Regions from separate parts of the Pseudomonas sp. TNT2022 ID642 genome, predicted to be linked through region 2. Evidence: predicted binding sites of a transcription regulator. Region 2 holds the regulator's gene; the other holds the start of a gene.

Region 1 (11,762 bases), on a different contig from region 2:
GAAGTTGTAGCGGCCCGTGAGGTCAAGGGTCCAGGTGTCAGCCTTGATTCGGTCAAGGTTGATATTGCCGAGAAAGATCGAGTCCAGTGCCAGAAAGCCGTTGAGGATCAACTGACGGGTGTCGTAGCGCGAGTAGGTGATACCGGTTTCGACGCTGAATTTGCCACCGCCGAAGAAGCCGCTGGCTTCGTCGTACAGGTTGGACACACTTTGTGCCGGTTGCGAATCATCTGCCAGCGATTGCCCGTAGGAAGCGCCACTGCCACCTGCTGCGCCCCCCGACGCTGCTGCGGCCCCGGTGCCGGTGGCCACTTTTGGATTGCCTTTCATATCCGACGGCGACTTGGCCAACCGTTTAGGTTGCGGCGCCGCCGGTTGGTCTTCGACCTGGCGAACCCGTTGTTCGAGTATCGCCAGGGCTTTTTGTTGTACTTCGTAACGTTGCTTCAGCTCCAGAAGCTCTTGTTTCAGAACTTCTACATCGGCGTCCGGTGCCGCTTGCAGCATGGCTGCAGGTAGAAGAGTGCTCAAACAAACAGCGGCACGCAGTGATACTGATCGATACATGAATAAGCCGTCCCTTTAAGCCCAATGATCGAGACTCAGCGTAGTTCAATATCCAATAGTGCGTAGTGCCCTGAGTTGGGTCAGGTTGCAATCCAGTGCGCCGGCGCTCATGCCGTTATTGTTCAGGACTACGTTGAGTTGAGTCATGTTATTGACCACGTTGGCACTGCCCAGCAGGCGGGTGTTCTGCAGCAAACCGCCCTGGGCGACTTGTTGCAGGGCGGTGCCCTGATTGCCGGCGGCCTGGATGGCCATTTGTACACCGCCTCCGTTTGCCGAGACGGCGACGCTGCCCGCCGCATTGCTGCCGCCGATTGTCTGGCCGGCCATCAGGGCCTGCCCTTGGGCGGGAGCCAGTGCTGGTGCCTGATTGGCTTCTTTGACGTTGATGGCGACGTTGTTGTAGGCCGTGTTGCTGTCGCCAGCGGCACGCACGCTTTGTGTCACGCCTTGGCTGCTATCAAGGCCGGCGCCACCGGTGATCGTGCCATTACCCGCTGACAGGGTGCCGCCGTTGCCGTGTTCCTTGATGGTTTGAACATAGAATTCAGGTTTTACCGTTGCTGCCTGAAGTTGCATCGAGGTCGATGCCCCGATCAAATCGCCACTGGCGTTGCGCCAGGTACTGCTCATGACAATGCCGAAGCTGATAATCCGCCCCGGCATGACATAACGACCCCGTAGTTCGGACAACTCCTTGTCTTGTATTTCTATAGGTTTGAATCCTGCATTGGCATAGCCTGACGCGCTCGCTGCCAGGCAGGCGGCGGCCAGCCAGTATGAGGTTTTCATTTGCTGCTCCCGGGACATCCAGCCCCATTCTTTATAATCGGCGATTAAAAGAAGTCGCTCTGTATGAACCCGAAGTCCATCAATTCAGCATCTTTGACCGGGTTGAAGCCATCCAGCTTGTTCTTGGCGGTCAGTGGTACCGGAGGGCTGCGCAAGGCGTTGGCCTTGTCATATCCGGGACCGACGATGGCGAAGACAATGCCGTTCCAACCTTTGACAAAGTCATCATGTTTGTAGCGTTTATGGCCGAGAACCGGGTCTCCGATGTAAACCCAATCCTTGTCCGAACGCTGCAACACGACGAAATGCTTGTAGCCGCGAATTTCCATCAGTACCACCACCGGAATTGTTACAGCGTCGAGTTTTTCCGGCGGAATCTTGTAGCCCCTGGCGCGCATGCCGATGCTTTCTATGTAGCGCTTCATGTCCAGCATGGAAAACCCTTGAGTACGAACAAGGTCCTGGTCAGCGTTGACCAGCATGCCTTTTATGATGTGCTCCTCATCGACGTCGAGCCAATAGGCCTGGCGTAATACCGTTGCCAGTGCAGCAGCGCCGCAGCTGAAATCGGTTTTCTGTTCGACGATGTCGGCAAACTTGCGCTCACGAATGCTTTGCACGTTCTTGTAGACAAGCGTGCCACCCGGCAGGGCAGCCACGGGCATCTGGCCGGCCTGAGTCAGGCCACAGACGCAAAGCAGAGCGAGGAGGGCAGTCTTACGCATGATCGATACGCCTTTGCGGACTGAGGAAAAGCCCCGTTTCCGGGGCTTTCGTTTCGATCGCGATTACAGGCAGGCTTTGCAACCTGCAGCGATGGACAGCGAGTTGCTTTGTTGGTTACCAACACCGGCGGCGTTGTTGTAACCAGCGTTGCCGGAGAAGTTGTTACCAACGTTAGAGATGTTTGCGTTGTTGGTCACAGGGTTTTTCCAGCCGTCTGGGGTCAGCACTTGTTGCGTGGTAACACCGGCGAGACCGAAGATGCCGACAGCTTCAAAGGTCGCTTTCTGATCTTTGCTGCCGCCGTTGCCGCCATGACCACGGTCGTTGTCGCCATAACCGCCACCACCATGGCCTTTGTCGCCTTCGATGGTCGCTTTGCCAGCTGCCACGAATGCGCCAGCAGCGGTGAAGGTGCCTCTCAGAGTATCGGTTTTGTAGGTTTGAGTGCCGTTGTTGGACACAGTCAACCCAGTGGAGCTTTGGTTGGCAGCGGCAGCGGCGTTAGCTACACGACCACCGGATACAGCAATGGCCAGGTTGTTTTTCTGTTGGTTGAAGTTGCCGGCACTGTTGTTCACACCGATGTTGCCGGAACCGCCGTTACCCACGTTGTTGAGGTTGGCATTGTTGGTTGTCGAGTAGTTGGCAACCGCGTTGTTGTTGTTGACTTGAGTCGCGCTGGAAACGGACACGGCAGTGCCGAAGATGAAGCTTTCGTCGGCAGTTGCCAGAGCAGCGGCGTTGTCTTGTTGGTTGCCATCGCCGGCGGTGTTGTTCATGCCGACGTTGCCGTTGGTGCCATTGGCCGAGTCGCGAACGGAGGCATCATTTTTGGTGCCTTGGTTGCCCACCAGGTTGCCATCGCTGTTCTGCGTGTCGAGTACGGCAGCACCAGCGCCGGCGCCGATTTGCAGAAGTTGTTCCAGGGTAGGGCCTTTTGGTTCATGGTTGCCATGACCGTTGCCGTGCCCGTTACCATGATCGTCATCACGACCGCCTGCCTGTGCTGCGATTGCCATCACTGCTGCAAGTGCGAAAACCAGTGGTTTGAGAGCCATTGTAGGTTTCATGGTGTTTCTCCATCGTGCTTATTAGTTGGTTAAGTGTTGGTACTTTCTAATTGCACTGCTTTTTGTTGTTTGGGTCAGTCAGCGACCCGGATGCTCAGGGTGTTAGCCATTCGGTTCCCCACCCCGGCACTCTGGTTCACCTGGATTACCCCGCGGCTGCCGGTGAAGGCCTGATCACTTGTCGTGACCTGGCGACTGCCGGGTGAGGTACCAGTTGCTCCTGAGCTCGGTAAAAGCGCCACGTTCTGTTGTGAAAGGGCACTGTCGTCAACGCTCTGCGGGCCAGCACTGATGCTGACGCGCGTGACGTTGGCCATCTGGTTGTTGGCCCCGGCGCCCTGGTTCACACCCAGGATGCCGTTGCCATTGCTGAAAGCGTTGCCGCCAATGGTTGCGCTGGCATTCGTCGAAGGATTGGCGGGTGTGTCGATCGTTTGGCGGACATTGGTGGTGGCGCTGGCCGAGGTGCCAATGGCGATCGCCTTGGTATTGGTCTGTTGCATCTGGTCGCCAGCGGCCTGATTCACGTTGTAGTTGCCGCGGTACTGAATGCCGGTGTCCTGAATGTTCGCGTTGTTCACTGAGCTGGGGTCGGCCGCCATGGCACTGGCGCAGCCGAAGAGGGCAAGCAGGAGCAGGGAACGATTCATCTTATTGGCCTCCAGCCATGCGGGTCAGCGGCGCAAGGCCTGCGCCCATGGCACGGTTGACGGTATTGGAGATGGAACCGCCGGCGCCGCCGCCGTGGCCGCTGCTCATGCCGGGCAGGCCGTTGGGATTGGTCAGGGTGTTCATGCCGGGCAGGTTCGCCGTCGGCGTGTTGATGTTGCCGCGGATCGAAGAGCCACTGGCTACGCTGGCGAACTCACCGTCATTGAGCTCAGTGCTAGCCATCGCCTGATTGATGCGGGCTGAAGGGTTGGCATTGACGGTGGTTGGATAGGGGTCTTTACCGCCGCTGCGACCGATGGGAATGGGCTGTACGTCGCGATTAAGGACGATCACGCCATTGCCCTCTGCCTGCGCGTTGAAACTGATCAAAGTGCTGGTGGCTGATCCGATCAGCAGAAGGCAGGTCAAACCTTTTTGGATATTCCCCACGGCTGCAATTCCTTCTTCAGTGGGCTGGCCCGAGTCAGCGTTGTGAAGGAGAGAGCGAAAGCTGTGCCGCTTTTTAAATGTTTTTTAATTTCAATGGGTTAACAAATAGAGCCGCGCAACTGAACCACAGGCTGTTTCACTGTTGATACACGCACGGTCGCGCCGGGCTGTCTATTGGCTGAACAAAGCTCTGGCACAAGGGTTTGCGACGATGTGTTTCAACTGCGTAACAACTCGGATGACAAAGCCATGAACAGTGTTGAAACGGGCACTCTGCACATCAACGAGTGTTTCAGGAACGGACACTTTGCCCCCAAAGCAGGGGAAAACGCCGGGGAAGGTGACCCATTGACCGGGTCACTCCGCCAGTAATTGCTCGACGGCGGCAAAGGCCTGCAGTTGGCGTTCGGCCCAATTCCCCTGGATGACCTGAAAACGCTGGTGGTGGTTTTCAAGCCAGTTTTGCGTGGACTGGTAAAACGCCATTCGCTCGTCCAGATCCGGTTGGCAGCGCTGACCGTCATCGGTCCAGTCGACCTGTTCCGGGGACAAAAGAAGGTGCAGGTCGTAATGCCGCGCCAGCAACTCGGATTCCAGCCAGCCCGGGCAATCGCCGAACAGCGTCTGGCTCCACAGCATATTGCTCAACAAGTGAGTGTCGAGAATCAGCAACGAAGGCTTTTGCGCCCGCGCTTGATCTTCCCATTGCAACTGGCCCCGAGCGATTGCAGGGATGTCAGCCAGACAAGTGTCACGGGGATTGAGCTCTATAAAGCGGCGCACGTACTCATCCACGCGCAAGCCGCCAAAGCGTTGTTGCAGGCCCGCCGCCAGCCAGCTTTTGCCGGTGGATTCGGGGCCGGTCAGCACCACGACCTTCATGTGCGCAACGCCGGGTCGGTGCGCCATTCGCGAAAGCCTTGAATCGCCAGCAAGGTGAACAGCCCGTACAGCGCGGCGGTGAGGTACAGCCCCTTATAGATGAACAAGCCGACAAAGATCACATCGAGCACGAACCACAGCGCCCAGCATTGCAGGCGTTTCTGCGCCATCCACAGTTGTGCCACCAGACTGAAACCGGTCAGCGCGGCATCGAGCCACGGTTGCGCGGCGTCGGTCCAGTGAGCCATGGCCGCACCGAGCAACAGGCTGCCAACCGCGCCAACGCCCAAGCCGATCAGGACCGAGCGTTGATCGAGGCGCGTCACCTCACGACCGTCATGCATTGTCCCGGCGCGGGTCCATTGCCACCAGCCATAAACTTGCAGCGCGGCGTAGATCACTTGCAGCAACATGTCCGAATACAGCTTCACTTCAAAGAAGATCCAGCTATAGAGCAGCACCATGACCAGGCCGATCGGCCAGCACCACGGATTCTGTTTGACCGTCAGCCATACGGCGATCACGCCGAGTGCGGCGGCAAACAGTTCGAGCCCGGACATGTAGGTTCCTTGGGGGAAATTGAGGAGGGGGCGGATTGTACTGCATTGGGCCAAACCCCTCACCCTAACCCTCCCGAAACGTCGGACCGCCCGTAGGGAGAGGGGACTGATTGGGGGATGCTTTGGAGCGGCGCCGGCCTGAACGATCTTGGTTGAATCCATAATCGACTCGATTGTTCAGGTCCGTGTTGGACGCCATACACCTCGGTCGGCCCCCTCTCCTAGGGGAGAGGGCTGGGGTGAGGGGTGGGCTCACCAGAGTTACACGGGTCAGACGCGGAACTGGCGCAGCAGGCCGTTGAGTTGTTCGCTCAATTGGCCGAGCCGTACGCTGGCCGCACTCGACTGCTCGGCCGCGATCGCCGTGCTGTGCGAAAGGCCAGCAGCCTGTGTCACGTTCTGATTGATGTCCTCGACCACATGCGCCTGCTGCAGCGTAGCGCTGGCAATCGAGGCATTCAGACCGTTGAGATTACGCAGTGCCTGGCCAATGGCATTCAGGCTCGCACCGGCCAACCCGGCTTGTTCGATGGTCAGTTGCGACGCCTTGCTGCTGTCGCCGATCACTTTTACGGCGGCTTCGGAGTGGTTCTGCAGGCGCTCGATCATCGACTGGATTTCCGCCGTCGACTTCTGCGTACGTTGCGCCAACAAGCGTACTTCATCCGCCACCACGGCAAACCCGCGACCTTGCTCCCCGGCCCGCGCCGCTTCAATCGCGGCATTAAGCGCGAGCAGGTTGGTCTGTTCGGCAATCGAACGGATCACCTCCAATACGCTGCCGATCTGCGTGCTTTCGGCAGCCAGGGTGCGAATCACTTCCACCGCTTGATCAATGGTGCCGGACAGCTTGTCTATCTGCTGCAAGCTGCCGTCGATATTGATCTGGCCCTGTTGCGCCTGCGCTTCGGCATCGCGCATTTCGGCGGCGGCGTGCTCGGCGTTCTTTGCCACGTCCTGCACGCCATAGGTCACTTCGTTGATCGCCGTGGCCACCAGTTCCATCTGCTGCGATTGCTGCTGGCTGCGTTGCTGAGCCTGCGAGGCGTCGTTGCCCAGTTCGCTGGACGACTGGCCCAAGGCGCTGGCCGACACCTGCAAATCACCGATCACCCGGCGCAGTTTGGCGGTGAACGCGTTGAAGTGATGCGCCAGTTCAGTGACTTCATCCTTGCCATGGGTATCGAGGCTGCGGGTCAGGTCGCTTTCGCCACTGGCAATGTTGGCCATCGCGTTCACGGTTTCCTGTAGCGGGCGGACGATGCTGCGCGCGATCAGGATCACCAGCAACGCCATGATCAGCGCAATCGCCAGGCCGATGACCGTGGCCTTGATCACTTGGCCCTGGAACTCAGCCTGCACATCGTCGACGTAAACCCCGGAGCCGAGCACCCACCCCCACGGTTCGAACAATTTGACGTAGGAGGTCTTGGCCACCGGCTCACTGGCGCCCGGTTTTGGCCAGCGATAGTCGACCATGCCGGCGCCCTTGGATCGGGCGATGGCGACCATTTCGTTGAACACCGCAAACCCGTCCGGGTCGCGGATTGCCGAGAGGTTCTGGCCTTCGAGTTTCGGGTTGGTCGGGTGCATGACCATCACGGGCGTGAGGTCGTTGATCCAGAAATAATCGCTCTGGTCATAGCGCAGACCACGAATGGCGGTGAGGGCCTGTTTCTGCGCGGCCTCCTTGCTGAGGGTGCCGGCGGTTTCGAGGTCGTGGTAATAGGTCAGCAGGCCGCTGGCCGTCTGTACCACGTGCTGGGTTTTCTGGGCCTTGGCGTGATAGAGATCGTCGTGAATCTGCTTGAGCATCAACACGCCCAAGGTCAGCAACATGACCACCGCCACAATCAAGATGAGCCACAAGCGTCGGCTGATCGACACACTGCGCAAGCTGTTCATAACGCTGTCACTCCGGATTCTTTTTCTTGTAATAAACGACCGCCAGCATCCAACCACGATTTTGTGAGCGGGCATACGCGACCCAAGTCGTATAACGCGGCAGCGCTATTAAGGCTTGTCTGTTAGGATTTCGGCCCCGCGCGTGAAAACCTGAATCCAAATTGATATTTCACGGAATTTTGACCGTTTCGTGTGGATCCTGTGCGCGCGGAATCGGTACAGCCACAACCAGCTACGCTGATCGCAGTGAACGTAAAAAAATACTATCGGAGCATGCCCGCGCGCATCGCTCTTTGGGGGATTGATGGATCTTTGGACGGCCTTGCAGGCACTGATACTAGGAGTTGTAGAGGGGCTGACGGAGTTTTTGCCCATTTCCAGTACCGGACACCAGATCATTGTGGCCGACTTGCTCGAGTTCGGCGGCGAACGGGCCATGGCGTTCAATATCATCATCCAGCTCGGCGCGATCCTCGCGGTGGTCTGGGAGTTTCGACGCAAGATTTTCGATGTGGTCATCGGTTTGCCGACGCAGCCCAGTGCTCGGCGTTTCACCGCCAACCTGCTGATCGCGTTTCTGCCCGCTGTGGTGCTGGGCGTGATCTTTGCCGACCTGATCCACGAATACCTGTTCAACCCGATTACCGTCGCGGCCGCGTTGGTGGTGGGCGGCATCATCATGTTGTGGGCGGAAAAGCGTCAGCATGAAGTGCACGCCGAAACGGTCGACGAGATCACCTGGAAGGACGCCTTGAAGGTCGGCTTCGCCCAGTGTCTGGCGATGATTCCCGGCACCTCGCGCTCCGGCTCGACGATCATTGGCGGCTTGCTGTTCGGACTGTCGCGCAAGACCGCTACCGAGTTCTCGTTCTTCCTCGCCATGCCAACCATGGTCGGTGCGGCGGTTTACTCGGGCTACAAGTATCGCGACCTGTTTGTGCCAGCGGACTTCCCGGTGTTCGCCATCGGTTTCGTCACTGCATTCATTTTCGCCATGATTGCAGTGCGCGGTTTGCTCAAGTTCATCGCCAGCCACAGCTACGCGGCGTTCGCCTGGTATCGGATTGTGTTTGGTCTGGTCATTCTGGCGACGTGGCAGTTTGGCTGGATCGATTGGGCGGCGGCCAAACCATGAGTGATTCCCGCGCACGCCGGCCCGAAGGACGACCTTCGGGCGGCAACAACATCCAGCATCTGAAGCTGAAACTGCTGGTTCTGCTGATCGTCTGCGCGCTGCCGCTGTTCGGTTCTGTATCGATGTGGCTGCGCGGGATTTCGCTGGTGCCGTTGGCGGCTTACGGGGTCGTCAGCGTCCTGGCGTTCTTCATGTACTGGGCAGACAAGCGCAAGGCGCGCACGGATGCCTGGCGCACGCCGGAGAACATCCTGCATGCCGTGGAACTGGCCGGCGGCTGGCCGGGCGCGTTGATCGCCCAGCAGGTATTCCGGCACAAGACGCGCAAGGTCTCGTTTCAGATTCTGTTCTGGGTGATTGTGGTGTTGCATCAGGTGTTCTGGATCGACCAGTTGTTTCTCGGCTCGAACTTGCTAACCCTGTTTTGAACACACCGCAATTCCCTATGTAGGAGCTGCCGAAGGCTGCGATTTTTTGATCTTGCTTTTAAAAGATCGCAGCCTTCGGCAGCTCCTACACAGGGGGATTGGGGTTACAGCAGTAATCCGATTTGGGTCTTTTTCGGCAACTTGCTCACCACCAGTTGATGCGAACGCTGCAACAACCCCTTCAGTTCCTCGGCAGCCAACGGGTAGGGCGGGTGCATGATGATCCACTGCGCCCGTGCCAGATATGGCGCCGGGTGAATGCCGGGGCGGTCGCAATGGCCGAGAAACAGATCCTTGTCGACCTTGAACGCCAGTGAATCCCCGCGCAGTCCCTGCAAGGCAAACATCTTGTTGCCGGCAATCGAAAACACCCGCACGCCACCCCATTTGTAATCTTCCCGAGCGCCCGGCAATGCCAGGCAGAACGCCGCCACATCGGCTTCGCTCATCTTTCCCTTGCTCATAACAACCGCTCCCCACAGGCATTGAACGATTCGACCAGATGATCGATCCATGCGCGCACCGCCGGCATCACCCCGCGTCGATGCGGATACACCGCTTGCAGCCAGCCGCCGGGCAGTGACCACTCGGGCAGCATCTGCACCAGCGTGCCGTTTTCCAGCTCCGCCTCGCAATACATCATCGGCAACAGGGTAAAGCCCTGACCGGCCAGCACGCAGGCCTTGCGTACGACAAAATCATCGATGCCCAGGCGGGCTTCCATGTTCAGTTCGAAACTGTGGCCCTGCTGATCGAGCAAACGCACATGCACCATGCGATCCGCCTCGAGCGCACCCAGCACCGGCAGATTTTTCAGGTCTTGCGGGTGGTTGACCGTGTGGCCCTGCAAAAACGCCGGACTGGCTACCACGACCATTTGCGCCTGACGCAAGCGCCGGGTGACCAGCAATGGATCCTCATCACCGTGTTCACGCACCCGCAGCGCGACGTCAAAACCTTCGCCGACCAGATCGACCCGACGATTGAGCAGGACGACTTCCAGTTGCACCTGAGGAAATTTGCCGAGGAAGTCGCTAATGACCCACGGCAGCATCTCATGCGCCAAACCGGTCGGGCATGACACCCGCAAACGTCCACGCGGCTCACTGGACATGCTCGCCACCGCCTCATCGGCCATTTCCGCTTCCAGCAACATTGCCTGACAGTGACGCAAGTAGCGCTCGCCAACCGCGGTGAGATTGAGTTGCCGGGTGGTGCGTTGCAGCAAACGCGCGCCAAGGCGTTCTTCAAGTTCGGCAATGCGCCGCGACAGCCGTGACTTGGGAATCCCCAGCAATCGCCCGGCCGCGGCAAAACCGCCGGCTTCGACGACTTTGGCGAAATAGTAGAGATCGTTGAGGTCTTGCATAGGGAAATCCAACTGTTCTATCAGTGGGACAAACTATCGCATTTCAGGCGGCTAATCATCCATTGGTTTCTTGCGTAGGATTGTCTCCATTCCGTCGCCACCGGCGATTCCTTCCAGGAGATTCCACATGAAACTGCTGCATATCGATTCGAGCATTCTGGGCGACAACTCGGCTTCCCGTCAGTTGAGCGGCGAAGTCGTCAAAGCTTGGCAAGCCGCCGAGCCAAGCGCCGTGGTGACCTATCGCGACCTGGCCGCCGACGCCATCAGCCACTTCTCGTCGACCACGCTGGTTGCCGCCGGTACCACCGCTGAACTGCGTAACGCCGCACAACAGCACGAAGCCGAACTGAGCGCTTCGACCCTGGCCGAGTTCATCGCCGCCGACGCCGTTGTTATCGCGGCTCCGATGTACAACTTCACCGTTCCGACCCAGCTCAAAGCGTGGATCGACCGCGTTGCCGTCGCCGGTCAAACGTTCCGTTACACCGAAGCCGGCCCTGAAGGCCTGTGCGGTGGCAAGAAAGTGGTGATCGTTTCCACCTCCGGCGGTATCCATGCCGGTCAGGCCAGCGGCATCGCTCACGAAGAATACCTGAAGCTGGTTCTGGGCTTCCTCGGCATCACCGACATCGAAATCGTCCGTGCCGAAGGCCTGGCGTATGGCGAAGAAGTGCGCAACAACGCCATGACCGCTGCGCAGGCGAAGATCAGCGAGCAATTGTTCGCCGCCGCGTAAGGCTTGCGTAAAGAACAGCTGATGTTCAGGTAACCCCCAAAAAACTCTGTATTCTGGTTCCGCAAGGGGCGAATACGGAGTTTTTTGTTTCTGACTGTTACATAATCTGGCCCGGGTTATGCAGTCACACAATCAGCGTCTGAATGCATTGTCGTACCGAACCGCCGAATCCCCGGGGTTTCAGGCCCGCAACGCAACGGATCTTTCGATTGAGTAACAACAGGGTGGGGCATCCCATGATGCGTCTTTGTGCAACGTTACTGATTTGCCTGCTGGGCAGCCTGAATTCAGTGCAAGCTGCGCCTGGACGCCATCCTGTGTGGAGCGTCGGCTACCACGAGATGACCTTCCTCGATCCGCTGGATCTGCAGCCGATGCGCGCGATTGCCTTCTATCCTTCCAGCGACCGTGAACACATGAGCCTGCTCGAAGGCTATTCAGTCGAGGCCGGCGAAGACACCAAGGTCGCCATCGGCCGTTTTCCGATG
Region 2 (11,762 bases):
GGCTGCTAAACCCGATCACTGAACAATCAGCGACCGACTCACAATAGAACCCGACCCCAAGGCGCACAAGCCGGCGGATTCTGGCGTAGCTGTAGGCAATGGCGCAAGGATTTGTAGCCTCGAAGGCGTGTCTGAAGGTGTCTTTTAAACGTTCAAGTTTAAAAGGCGCAAACTCGGCCGATTTGCCGATGTTCCATCGCAATTCCTGAAGTTAGCCACCCGTCTGAAAGCTCCCTGTACCTGTCAGGTTTTACAGGTGTGGAACTGGTGCCTTTGCGATTTGATTGTTGGGTGATGCCGCACGTTTGGTGCGCACACTTCTGCGACGCAAGGGAGAAAAAATGAAAGGTATATTCAAGAGCTATGACGAAAACACGGGTAAGGGCACGATTGTCCCTGAGGATGATGGAAACTCCCCTTCCTTCGAATCCGTGGGGGGCAGGGGGCCCCAGAATATTCACGAGGTAAGTGTTGAAGAAAAAGTAATGCAGCTTGCCCGTGAGGATGAGTATTACTACTTCAACGTTCCTCAAGAACATGCACACAAGATGAAAATCAAACTGGGCGCTTCAGTCGAGTTCGATCTTGTGAAAGAGGGAGCGCGAGAGGTGACGAATCTTCGTTGTTAATTCGTTTTTAAGTAGCTGATCGCTCCCACGCAGGCGTGGGAGCGTTTGCTCAAATTCTGATCAGGTCTGGTTCGGCAACTCCAGATTATCCATCACCCGATTCACCGCCAGCTCGCCGAGCATGATCAGTTGCGCGATACCCAGCAGCGTCCTGCGCTGCGACGCGGGGATGAGATGGGCGAAGTCATGGGCGATGGTTCTGGCTGAGGCGAGTGTTTCGCAGGCATCGGCCAGCAGCTCCTCGTTTTTGAAGTCGGCGGTGACGGCGTACATCCGCCGGGTTTTGCGTGGCGGCGGGGTGGAGCCGGGTGGGCAGAGGTAGTGATCGAGGGCGCGGTCGGCGGCGTCGTTGAGCTTTTTTGAATCGAGGGATTCGTAGGGGGAGGCGAGATCGATTTCGGGTGGGTTGGGTGTTGGTTTGATCATGGTGAAGCTCCTAGAGTCATTGGAGCTGCCAACGTTCGCTGCGAGACGAATGAGGGTGGCAGCTATACGCGGGTCGCAGACCGGGACTCTAGAACCGGCAGACCCGAAGGTCTCCCACGTACAGCCGCCATAAGCAAAGCGGATGTTGTGCGTCCAGAGATCGACGGGCTGCGAGACCCGATCGCTGATTCGTCAGCGACCGACCCACAATAGAACCCGACCCCAAGGCGCACAAGCCGGCGGATTCTGGCGTAGCTGTAGGCAATGGCACAAGAATTTGTAGCCTTGAGACCGTGTCTGCAGGTGTCTTTTAAACTCGTCGTTTAAAACAAAGATCGCAGCCTTCGGCAGCTCCTACTGGAGACGTAAATCCCTGTAGGAGCTGCCGAAGGCTGCGATCTTTTCTGCTTGGGCAAAAGTTGGAAAGCTTCTTGCAGTACCCGCCGTGAGCCCGCTCTGGGCGTCAAAAGTTTGCTTTAAAGGAACGGGGAAAACCGGTGGATCGCTCTCAGTTATTCAACACAGCTCGCTCGAATGTTGCCGACCTCAGTCGAGGCAATCTGGGCGTGCCGTTGTTGCTGCTGGTCATGTTGGCAATGATGATGTTGCCGATTCCGCCGTTCCTGCTCGACGTGTTCTTCACCTTCAACATCGCGCTGTCGATCGTCGTCCTGCTGGTCTGCGTGTATGCGCTGCGACCGCTGGATTTCGCCGTGTTCCCGACCATTCTGCTGGTCGCGACGTTGCTGCGGCTGGCGTTGAACGTGGCTTCGACGCGGGTGGTGATGCTCCACGGTCAGGATGGCCACGCCGCTGCCGGTAAGGTGATTCAGGCCTTCGGTGAGGTGGTGATCGGCGGTAACTACGTGGTGGGTATCGTGGTCTTCGCGATTTTGATGATCATCAACTTCGTCGTGGTGACCAAGGGTGCCGGGCGGATTTCCGAGGTGAGCGCGCGTTTCACCCTCGATGCGATGCCCGGCAAACAAATGGCGATCGACGCCGACCTCAACGCCGGTCTGATCGACCAGAATCAAGCCAAGGCACGCCGTCAGGAAGTCGCCCAAGAGGCCGAGTTCTACGGTTCGATGGACGGTGCCAGCAAGTTCGTCCGGGGTGATGCCATCGCCGGCCTGCTGATTCTGTTCATCAACCTCATCGGCGGTATGGCCGTCGGTATCTTCCAGCACAACATGAGCTTCGCCGACGCCGGCAAGGTTTACGCGTTGCTGACCATCGGTGACGGTTTAGTGGCGCAATTGCCATCACTGTTGTTATCTACAGCCGCGGCGATCATGGTGACCCGTGCTTCCGGTTCGGAAGACATGGGCAAGCAGATCAATCGCCAGATGTTCGCCTCGCCGAAAGCGCTGGCGGTGGCGGCAGGGATGATGGCGGTCATGGGCCTGGTGCCGGGTATGCCGCACTTCTCGTTCCTGACCATGGCTGCGCTGGCCGCTGGCGGTGCCTACCTGTTCTGGAAAAAGCAGAACGTTGCCAAAGTTGTGGCGCTGGAAGAGGTCAAGCGTCAGCAGGAGCTGCTGCCGTCGCCGGCCCGTGCCATGGAAACCAAGGAGTTGGGCTGGGACGACGTGACGCCGATCGACATGATCGGTCTGGAAGTCGGCTATCGCCTGATCCCGCTGGTGGACCGCAATCAGGGCGGGCAATTGCTGGCGCGGATCAAGGGCGTGCGCAAGAAGCTCTCGCAGGATCTGGGCTTCCTGATGCCGACCGTGCACATCCGCGACAACCTCGATCTGGCGCCAAGCGCCTATCGCCTGACCCTGATGGGCGTGATCCTCGCCGAGGCCGAGATCTATCCGGATCGCGAACTGGCGATCAACCCGGGCCAGGTCTACGGCACGCTCAACGGTATCAACGCCAAAGATCCGGCTTTCGGCCTGGAAGCGGTGTGGATCGAAATCAGCCAGCGTGCCCAGGCACAATCCCTTGGTTACACCGTGGTCGACGCCAGCACCGTGGTCGCCACGCACTTGAACCAGATTCTGTACAAGCACTCCAGTGAGCTGATCGGCCACGAAGAAGTGCAGCAACTCATGCAATTGCTGGCCAAAAGCTCACCGAAACTGGCGGAAGAGCTGGTGCCGGGTGTGGTGTCGTTGTCGCAGTTGCTCAAAGTGCTGCAAGCGTTGCTTGCCGAACATGTGCCGGTGCGCGATATCCGCAGCATTGCCGAAGCCATCGCCAACAACGCCGCGAAGAGTCAAGATACCGCCGCGCTGGTGGCTGCGGTGCGCGTCGGCGTATCGCGCGCCATCGTCCAAAGCATTGTAGGCACTGAGTCGGAGCTGCCTGTGATCACCTTGGAACCAAGGTTGGAACAAATATTGCTCAATAGTCTGCAGAAGGCAGGACAAGGCTCGGAAGAGGGCGTTCTGCTGGAGCCAAGCATGGCCGAGAAGCTGCAGCGTTCGCTCATCGAAGCGGCGCAGCGTCAGGAAATGCAAGGTCAGCCGGTGATCCTTTTGGTGGCCGGCCCGATCCGCGCGATGCTCTCGCGCTTTGGCCGCCTCGCAGTCCCTGGGCTGCATGTGCTGGCCTACCAGGAAATACCGGACAACAAGCAAGTGACCATCGTTGCGACAGTAGGGCCCAACGGCTGAGGTAGTGGTTTATGCAAGTTAAGCGTTTCTTTGCCGCCGATATGCGTCAGGCCATGAAGCTGGTTCGTGATGAGCTGGGCGCTGATGCCGCCATCATTGGCAATCGCCGCATTGCCGGCGGTGTCGAGCTGACGGCGGCACTGGATTACAAATTGTCGGCGCTGGCGCCACGGGTTCCGAACATGGAACTCGAAGACGAGCTGCGCAAGACTCAGTCGCGCATCGTCACCGCCCAGGCCGAACTGAGCCTGCGTGGCGAAGCCGACGGCAACAGCAATCGCCAGATCTTCGCCGGGCTGCCGTTGACCGCTGGCCTGCCGCTGACTGCCGCTGAACCGCTGAGCGAGCCGACTTACGCTGCTCCAGCGCGTCCGGCCCCGGCGCCTGCGCAGTCCTCCGGCGGTGTTGATCCGCGTGCACTGGATTCGATGCGTTTCGAATTGAACAGCCTGCGCGAGCTGATGGAAGTTCAGCTCGGCACCCTGGCCTGGAATCAGCTGCAAGGCAGCCGTCCGGCGCAAGCCAATCTGTATCGTCGTCTGCAACGTATCGGCCTGTCCGGCCCGTTGTCGCGCGATCTGCTGGCGATGATCACCGATATCGAAGAACCCCGTCAGGCCTGGCGCATGTTGCTCGCGCACCTGGCGCGGATGATTGCCGTACCGGAAGTCGAGCCACTGGAAGAGGGCGGTGTGATCGCCATGGTCGGCCCTGCCGGCATGGGCAAGACCACGACTCTCGCCAAGCTTGCCGCGCGTTATGTGCTGAAATACGGCGCGCAGAATGTCGCGCTGGTGAGCATGGACAGCTTCCGCATCGGCGCTCAGGAACAACTGAAGACACTGGGGCGGATTCTCAATGTGCCAGTGACCCACGTCGATCCGGGCCAATCGCTGGTGCAGGCACTGGATCCACTGCTACGCAAACGCGTGGTATTGATCGATACTGCCGGCCTGCAAGCCAGCGATCCGGCGCTGCGCATGCAGCTCGAAAGTCTGGCCGGGCGTGGCATCCGTTCAAAAAATTATCTGGTCTTGGCAACCACCAGCCAGAAACAGGTTCTAACCGCCGCTTATCACAGTTACAAGCGTTGCGGGCTTGCCGGCTGCATCCTGACTAAACTGGATGAAACGGCCAGCCTTGGCGAAGTGTTGAGCCTGGCGATCAGTCATGAATTGCCGGTCGCGTACCTGACCGATGGCCCACGGATTCCGGATGATTTGCATCTGCCGCGCCGTCATCAACTGGTCAGCCGCGCCGTCAGCGTGCAAATGCAGGAAGAACCCAGCGAAGAAGCCATGGCTGACATGTTCGCTGATATCTATCACAGCCCGACCAAGCAGGTAGGCTGAGGTATTCATGAACAGTTTTTGTACCTACATCGATGGTCTGCCATGCATTGTTCCGGTTGTGAACGCGCAGCCAGTAATGTGGCCTCCGTCTATGCAAGACAAGGTAAAGAAATAACATGGGCAGCATGCATCCCGTACAGGTGATCGCGGTGACCGGCGGCAAAGGTGGCGTCGGCAAGACTAACGTGTCAGTGAACTTGTCGCTGGCGCTGGCAGAGCTTGGCCGTCGGGTCATGCTGCTGGACGCCGACCTCGGTCTGGCGAACGTTGACGTATTGTTGGGGCTGACCCCTAAACGCACACTGGCCGACGTCATCGAAGGCCGTTGCGAATTGCGCGACGTGCTGTTGCAAGGCCCCGGAGGCATTCGCATCGTGCCGGCGGCGTCCGGCACGCAGAGCATGGTCCACCTGAGCCCGGCGCAACACGCCGGCCTGATTCAGGCGTTCAGCGACATCGGCGACAATCTCGACGTACTGGTGATCGACACCGCTGCGGGTATTGGTGACTCGGTAGTCAGTTTTGTACGCGCCGCGCAAGAAGTGTTGCTGGTGGTCTGCGATGAGCCGACTTCCATTACCGACGCTTACGCGCTGATCAAATTGCTCAACCGCGATTACGGCATGAACCGCTTCCGCGTCCTCGCCAACATGGCGCAGAGCCCGCAGGAAGGGCGCAACCTGTTCGCCAAGTTGACCAAGGTCACGGATCGCTTCCTCGACGTCGCTCTACAATACGTCGGCGCCGTGCCTTACGACGAAAGCGTGCGTAAAGCGGTGCAGAAGCAGCGCGCGGTGTACGAAGCCTTTCCGCGTTCCAAGTGCGCACTGGCGTTCAAGGCGATCGCGCAGAAGGTCGACACCTGGCCGCTGCCCGCTAACCCGCGTGGCCACCTTGAGTTTTTCGTCGAGCGCCTCGTGCAGCAAACGGCAGGGCCCGTGCTATGACCGCAAGCGGTATGAACTACTACAAGAAGTCGGCACGTGACGCGCAGTACGAGCTGATCGAGCGTTACGCGCCACTGGTCAAACGCATTGCCTACCACTTGCTGGCACGCTTGCCGGCGAGTGTGCAGGTCGAAGACCTGATCCAGGCCGGGATGATCGGCCTGCTCGAAGTCTCGACCAAATATGACGCCAGCAAAGGCGCCAGTTTCGAAACGTACGCGGGCATACGAATCCGCGGCGCGATGCTCGACGAAGTGCGCAAAGGGGACTGGGCGCCACGCTCGGTTCACCGCAATACCCGTATGGTCAGCGACGCAATTCGCTCAATTGAAGCTAAAACCGGCCGTGACGCTAAAGATCACGAGGTTGCAGCCGAACTCCAATTGAGTCTCGACGATTACTACGGGATTTTGAATGACACCTTGGGCAGTCGCCTGTTCAGTTTCGACGACCTGTTGCAGGACGGCGAACACGAAGGGCTGCACGAGGATGGCGCGAGTGCTCATATGGAGCCGTCACGCGATCTGGAAGATGAACGCTTCCAGGCGGCGCTGGCGGACGCGATTGCCAATTTGCCGGAGCGTGAGCGACTGGTGTTGGCGCTGTACTACGACGAAGAGCTGAACCTCAAGGAGATCGGTGAAGTCCTTGGCGTCAGTGAATCGCGGGTCAGCCAGTTACACAGCCAGTGCGCGGCCCGTTTGCGGGGGCGTTTGGGGGAGTGGCGAGCGCGCTGAAGGCAGTGTGGGGACACTGCGAACGAGGCTGGTGCGGTGATGAACGGCACCGGTCTTGCTCTGTTGTGCTCCAGACAGTCTTCGAGTGCTGCGCCGATTGATTGAAGTGGCGCGTCCAGGTGCTGGGCGCGTTTAAGACTGCTTGGAGGTCGAATTGAACAAAGACATGAAAATCCTCATCGTTGATGACTTCTCAACGATGCGGCGGATCATCAAGAACCTGCTGCGTGATCTTGGGTTCACCAACACCGTCGAGGCTGACGATGGCGTGACTGCCATTCCGGTGCTCAACAGCGGCAGCATCGACTTTCTGGTAACGGACTGGAACATGCCGGGCATGACCGGTATCGACCTGCTGCGTCACGTGCGTGCCGATGAAAAACTCAAGCACCTGCCAGTGCTGATGGTGACTGCAGAAGCCAAGCGCGAGCAGATCATCGAGGCCGCTCAGGCCGGTGTGAACGGCTACGTAGTCAAACCTTTCACGGCTCAGGCGTTGAAAGACAAAATCGAGAAGATTTTCGAACGCATCGGCTGATGAACGCGCGGGGGAGCTATGGAGCATAACGAATCTTCACAGGGCGATTTCGAGTCGACCCTGAAAAAACACGCGGTCGAACTGGTCGAAAGCCTTGAAAAAGGCAGGTTCGGTGACGCTGTGCAACTGATCCATGAGCTCAATCAGACCCGTGACCGTGGCCTGTACCAGGAAGTGGGCAAGCTCACACGTGAACTGCACAGTGCGATCGTCAACTTCCAGATCGACCCGAACATGCCGCAGGCCGAGGAAGTGTCGCAAATCACCGACGCCACCGAACGCCTGGGCTATGTGGTCAAGCTGACAGAGGCCGCGGCCAACCGCACCATGGATCTGGTGGAAAGCGCCACACCGGTGGTCAATGGTCTGGCTGACGAAGCCCAGACTTTGAGCGCCGATTGGGGTCGCTTCATGCGTCGCGAGGTCGGGGCTGAAGAGTTCCGTGAACTGGCGCGCCGGGTCGACGGTTTTCTGTCACGCAGCAGCACGGACAACCGTGCGGTGTCGAGCAATCTCAACGACATCCTGCTGGCCCAGGATTACCAGGACCTGACCGGTCAGGTGATCAAGCGTGTGACCCAACTGGTCACCGAAGTCGAAAGCAATTTGCTCAAACTCGTGCTCATGGCCAGTCAGGTCGACCGCTTTGCGGGCATCGAACATGACCGCGCCGCGATGCTTGCAGAAAAAGATCCACAAAAACATCTCTCGCAGGGTGAAGGTCCGCAGATTCATGCCGATAAACGAGAAGACGTTGTGTCCGGTCAGGACGATGTGGACGATTTGTTATCCAGCCTCGGGTTCTAGAGTTTTGGAATTTTAGGTTTTTTGGGTTTTTAGACCTGTAGGAGCACCCCATTAATGAGCTTCGGCGCCGATGAAGAGATCCTTCAGGATTTCCTGGTTGAGGCCGGCGAGATTCTTGAGCAACTGTCCGAACAACTGGTCGAGCTGGAAAGCCGTCCGGATGACGCAGATCTGCTCAACGCAATTTTTCGCGGTTTCCACACTGTAAAAGGGGGCGCCGGCTTCCTTCAGCTCAATGAGCTGGTGGAGTGCTGTCACATCGCCGAAAACGTGTTCGACATCCTGCGCAAGGGTGAGCGTCGCGTTGATGCAGAACTGATGGACGTTGTCCTCGAAGCACTGGACGCAGTGAACAGCATGTTCAGCGAAGTCCGCGAACGTGCACCGATCACCGCTGCTACCCCGGAACTGCTGGCCGCCCTGGCGCGTCTGGCCGAACCGCAATCGGCGGACGAAGCCCCGGCTTCGCCAGTGGCCGAGATGATCGAAGAGCTGGTCGTCGAAGGCGACGCGTCGGGCGACATCACCGATAACGAATTCGAACAGCTGCTGGATTCGCTGAACGCCGTCAAGGCCGAAGCCGAGGCCCCGGCCGCTGCTGCACCTGCACAAACGGCCGCTGAAGCCGCGAGCGATGAAATCACCGATGCCGAGTTCGAGTCGTTGCTCGATCAGTTGCACGGCAAGGGCCAGTTCGCGGTGGACGCGGTTGCACCAGCGGCGGCAGCCCCAGCGGCACCGGCGAAGGGTGACAGCTCTGACATCACCGACGACGAATTCGAAGCCCTGCTTGATCAGTTGCATGGCAAGGGCAACTTTGCCGTGGATGCGCTGGAGTCAGCGATTGCCTCGGCACCGGCGCCGGCTGCTCCCGTGGCCGCCGCGGCTGGCAGCGATCTGATCAGCGATCACGAGTTCGAATCGCTGCTCGACGAATTGCATGGCAAAGGCAAGTTCTCCGAAGTCGGCACCGCCGCTGCTGGCAGTGCTTCGACCGTCGCCACACCTGCCGCCAAGGCACCGGCCGTTGCTGCAGCGCCGAAGCCTGCCGCCAAGCCTGAGCCAAAAGCCGAAGCGCCAAAACCGGCTGCCGCTGCTGCACCGGCTCCGGCCCGTGCGCCGGCGACACCGCCACCGGAAAAACCGGCGAGCGAAGCCGAAACCACCGTGCGCGTCGACACGGCACGTCTCGACGAAATCATGAACATGGTCGGCGAGCTGGTGCTGGTGCGTAACCGTCTGGTGCGCCTGGGCCTGAACAGCGGCGATGAAGCCATGCAAAAGGCCGTGTCGAACCTCGACGTGGTCACCGCTGACTTGCAGACCGCGGTAATGAAGACGCGGATGCAGCCGATCAAGAAGGTCTTCGGGCGCTTCCCGCGTCTGGTTCGCGACCTCGCGCGTCAGCTGAAGAAAGAGATCAACCTGGAACTGGTGGGTGAAGAAACCGACCTCGACAAAAACCTTGTCGAGGCCCTGGCCGACCCGCTGGTCCACTTGGTGCGCAACGCCGTCGACCACGGCATCGAGTCGCCGGAGGAACGCGAGGCGTCGGGCAAGGCCCGTGGCGGTCGTGTTGTTCTGGCGGCCGAGCAAGAGGGCGACCATATCCTGCTGTCGATTTCCGATGACGGCAAAGGCATGGACCCGAATGTCCTGCGTGCCATCGCGGTAAAACGCGGTGTGATGGACAAGGACGCGGCCGATCGCCTCAGCGATACCGAGTGCTACAACCTGATTTTCGCCCCGGGTTTCTCGACCAAGACCGAGATCTCCGACGTGTCCGGCCGCGGTGTCGGCATGGACGTGGTGAAGACCAAGATTTCCCAGCTCAACGGTTCGATCAACATCTACTCGACCAAGGGCCAGGGCTCGAAGATCGTCATCAAGGTGCCGCTGACCCTCGCGATCATGCCAACCCTGATGGTGATGCTCGGCAATCAGGCGTTTGCGTTCCCGCTGGTCAACGTCAACGAAATCTTCCACCTCGACCTGTCGACCACCAACGTCGTCGACGGTCAGGAAGTGGTGATCGTGCGGGACAAGGCGCTGCCATTGTTCTACCTCAAGCGCTGGCTGGTCAGCTCCGCCGCTCACGAAGAGCAGCGTGAAGGCCACGTGGTGATCCTTTCGGTGGGCACGCAGCGGATCGGCTTCGTCGTCGATCAACTGGTCGGTCAGGAAGAAGTGGTCATCAAGCCATTGGGCAAAATGCTGCAGGGCACTCCGGGCATGTCCGGCGCCACCATCACGGGTGACGGCCGCATCGCGCTGATTCTCGATGTTCCAAGCATGCTCAAGCGTTACGCCGCACGGCGTATTTGAATCCGGGGCGGCGGGGCGACAACGTCCCGCTGCACCTAATGGAGTGTTTATGGCAGTCAAAGTCCTGGTGGTGGACGATTCGGGTTTTTTCCGCCGCCGCGTCTCGGAAATTCTTTCAGCGGATCCGAGCATTCAGGTGGTCGGCACCGCCACCAACGGTAAAGAGGCGATCGATCAGGCGCTGGCACTCAAGCCGGACGTGATCACCATGGACTACGAGATGCCGATGATGGACGGCATCACGGCAGTGCGGCACATCATGCAGCGCTGCCCGACCCCGGTGTTGATGTTCTCCTCGCTGACGCACGAAGGCGCCCGGGTCACCCTGGATGCGCTGGACGCCGGTGCGGTGGATTTCCTGCCGAAGAATTTCGAAGACATCTCCCGCAATCCGGAGAAGGTCAAGCAACTGCTGTGCGAGAAGGTGCATAGCATCTCGCGCAGTAATCGTCGTTTCAGTGCTTATAGCGCGCCTGCGCCAGTGGCTGCGCCAGCACCGACGCCTGCTCCGGCGCCGTCGAGTTTCGGCAGCCACAGCAGCAGTCACAGCAGCAGCGTTCCGGCACGTCCGGCCCCGGCACCGGCACCCACTCGCGCCCCGGCCGCCAGCGCTTCGTCGCCGGCACCGAAACGTAAAGCCTACAAACTGGTTGCCATCGGCACCTCGACGGGCGGCCCGGTTGCCTTGCAGCGCGTGCTGACTCAGTTGCCAGCGAACTTTCCGGCGCCGATCGTGCTGATCCAGCACATGCCGGCAGCGTTCACCAAGGCGTTTGCCGAGCGTCTCGACAAGCTGTGCCGCATCAGCGTCAAGGAAGCCGAGGATGGCGACATCCTGCGTCCGGGCCTGGCGTTGCTCGCGCCGGGTGGCAAGCAAATGATGATCGACGGCCGTGGCGCGGTGAAAATCCTCCCGGGCGACGAGCGTCTGAATTACAAGCCGTGCGTGGACATCACCTTCGGTTCGGCGGCGAAATCCTACGGCGACAAAGTTCTGGCGGTGGTGTTGACCGGCATGGGCGCCGACGGCCGTGAAGGCGCGCGTCTGCTCAAACAGGGCGGTAGCGCCGTGTGGGCGCAGGACGAAGCCAGTTGCGTGATCTACGGCATGCCGATGGCCATTGTCAAAGCCGACCTCGCCGACGCGGTATACAGCCTTGACGACATCGGCAAACACATTGTCGAGGCCTGTATCTGATGGATGTTCTAAGCCTTATCGGGATCATCATGGCGTTCGTCGCCATCATCGGTGGTAACTACCTTGAAGGTGGTCACCTCGGTGCGCTGGCCAACGGCCCGGCGGCATTGATCGTACTGGGCGGTACCATCGGTGCCGCACTGCTGCAATCGCCGATGAGCGCGTTCAAACGCGCC

The links. Region 2 encodes FliA, which starts transcription of late flagellar genes. Its sites were predicted from a motif close to CTAAAGTTTNNNNNNNNNNNGCCGNTAA; they were not measured.
Region 1: a site for FliA is predicted at 7,731-7,758, ahead of M5G26_RS22650 (methyl-accepting chemotaxis protein). Genes of this name have one in related genera too.

The regions. Positions count from the first base shown of each region.
Region 1 is NZ_JAMDGW010000023.1:42,454-54,215, forward strand. Features, by position in the region: gene M5G26_RS22610 (hypothetical protein) at 1-567, opposite strand, end outside; gene M5G26_RS22615 (hypothetical protein) at 613-1,359, opposite strand; gene M5G26_RS22620 (C39 family peptidase) at 1,404-2,084, opposite strand; gene M5G26_RS22625 (heme utilization protein) at 2,148-3,155, opposite strand; gene M5G26_RS22630 (adhesin) at 3,230-3,805, opposite strand; gene M5G26_RS22635 (hypothetical protein) at 3,807-4,256, opposite strand; gene M5G26_RS22640 (AAA family ATPase) at 4,614-5,138, opposite strand; gene pnuC (nicotinamide riboside transporter PnuC) at 5,135-5,698, opposite strand; gene M5G26_RS22650 (methyl-accepting chemotaxis protein) at 5,969-7,603, opposite strand; gene M5G26_RS22655 (undecaprenyl-diphosphate phosphatase) at 7,908-8,738, shown strand; gene M5G26_RS22660 (DUF1294 domain-containing protein) at 8,735-9,166, shown strand; gene M5G26_RS22665 (MmcQ/YjbR family DNA-binding protein) at 9,271-9,630, opposite strand; gene M5G26_RS22670 (LysR substrate-binding domain-containing protein) at 9,627-10,535, opposite strand; gene M5G26_RS22675 (FMN-dependent NADH-azoreductase) at 10,663-11,274, shown strand; gene M5G26_RS22680 (alpha/beta hydrolase family protein) at 11,511-11,762, shown strand, end outside.
Region 2 is NZ_JAMDGW010000044.1:748-12,509, forward strand. Features, by position in the region: gene M5G26_RS28745 (hypothetical protein) at 342-629, shown strand; gene M5G26_RS28750 (DUF6124 family protein) at 690-1,055, opposite strand; gene flhA (flagellar biosynthesis protein FlhA) at 1,553-3,682, shown strand; gene flhF (flagellar biosynthesis protein FlhF) at 3,694-5,034, shown strand; gene fleN (flagellar synthesis regulator FleN) at 5,151-5,981, shown strand; gene fliA (RNA polymerase sigma factor FliA) at 5,978-6,718, shown strand; gene M5G26_RS28775 (chemotaxis response regulator CheY) at 6,885-7,256, shown strand; gene M5G26_RS28780 (protein phosphatase CheZ) at 7,275-8,063, shown strand; gene M5G26_RS28785 (chemotaxis protein CheA) at 8,118-10,388, shown strand; gene M5G26_RS28790 (protein-glutamate methylesterase/protein-glutamine glutaminase) at 10,438-11,586, shown strand; gene M5G26_RS28795 (flagellar motor protein) at 11,586-11,762, shown strand, end outside.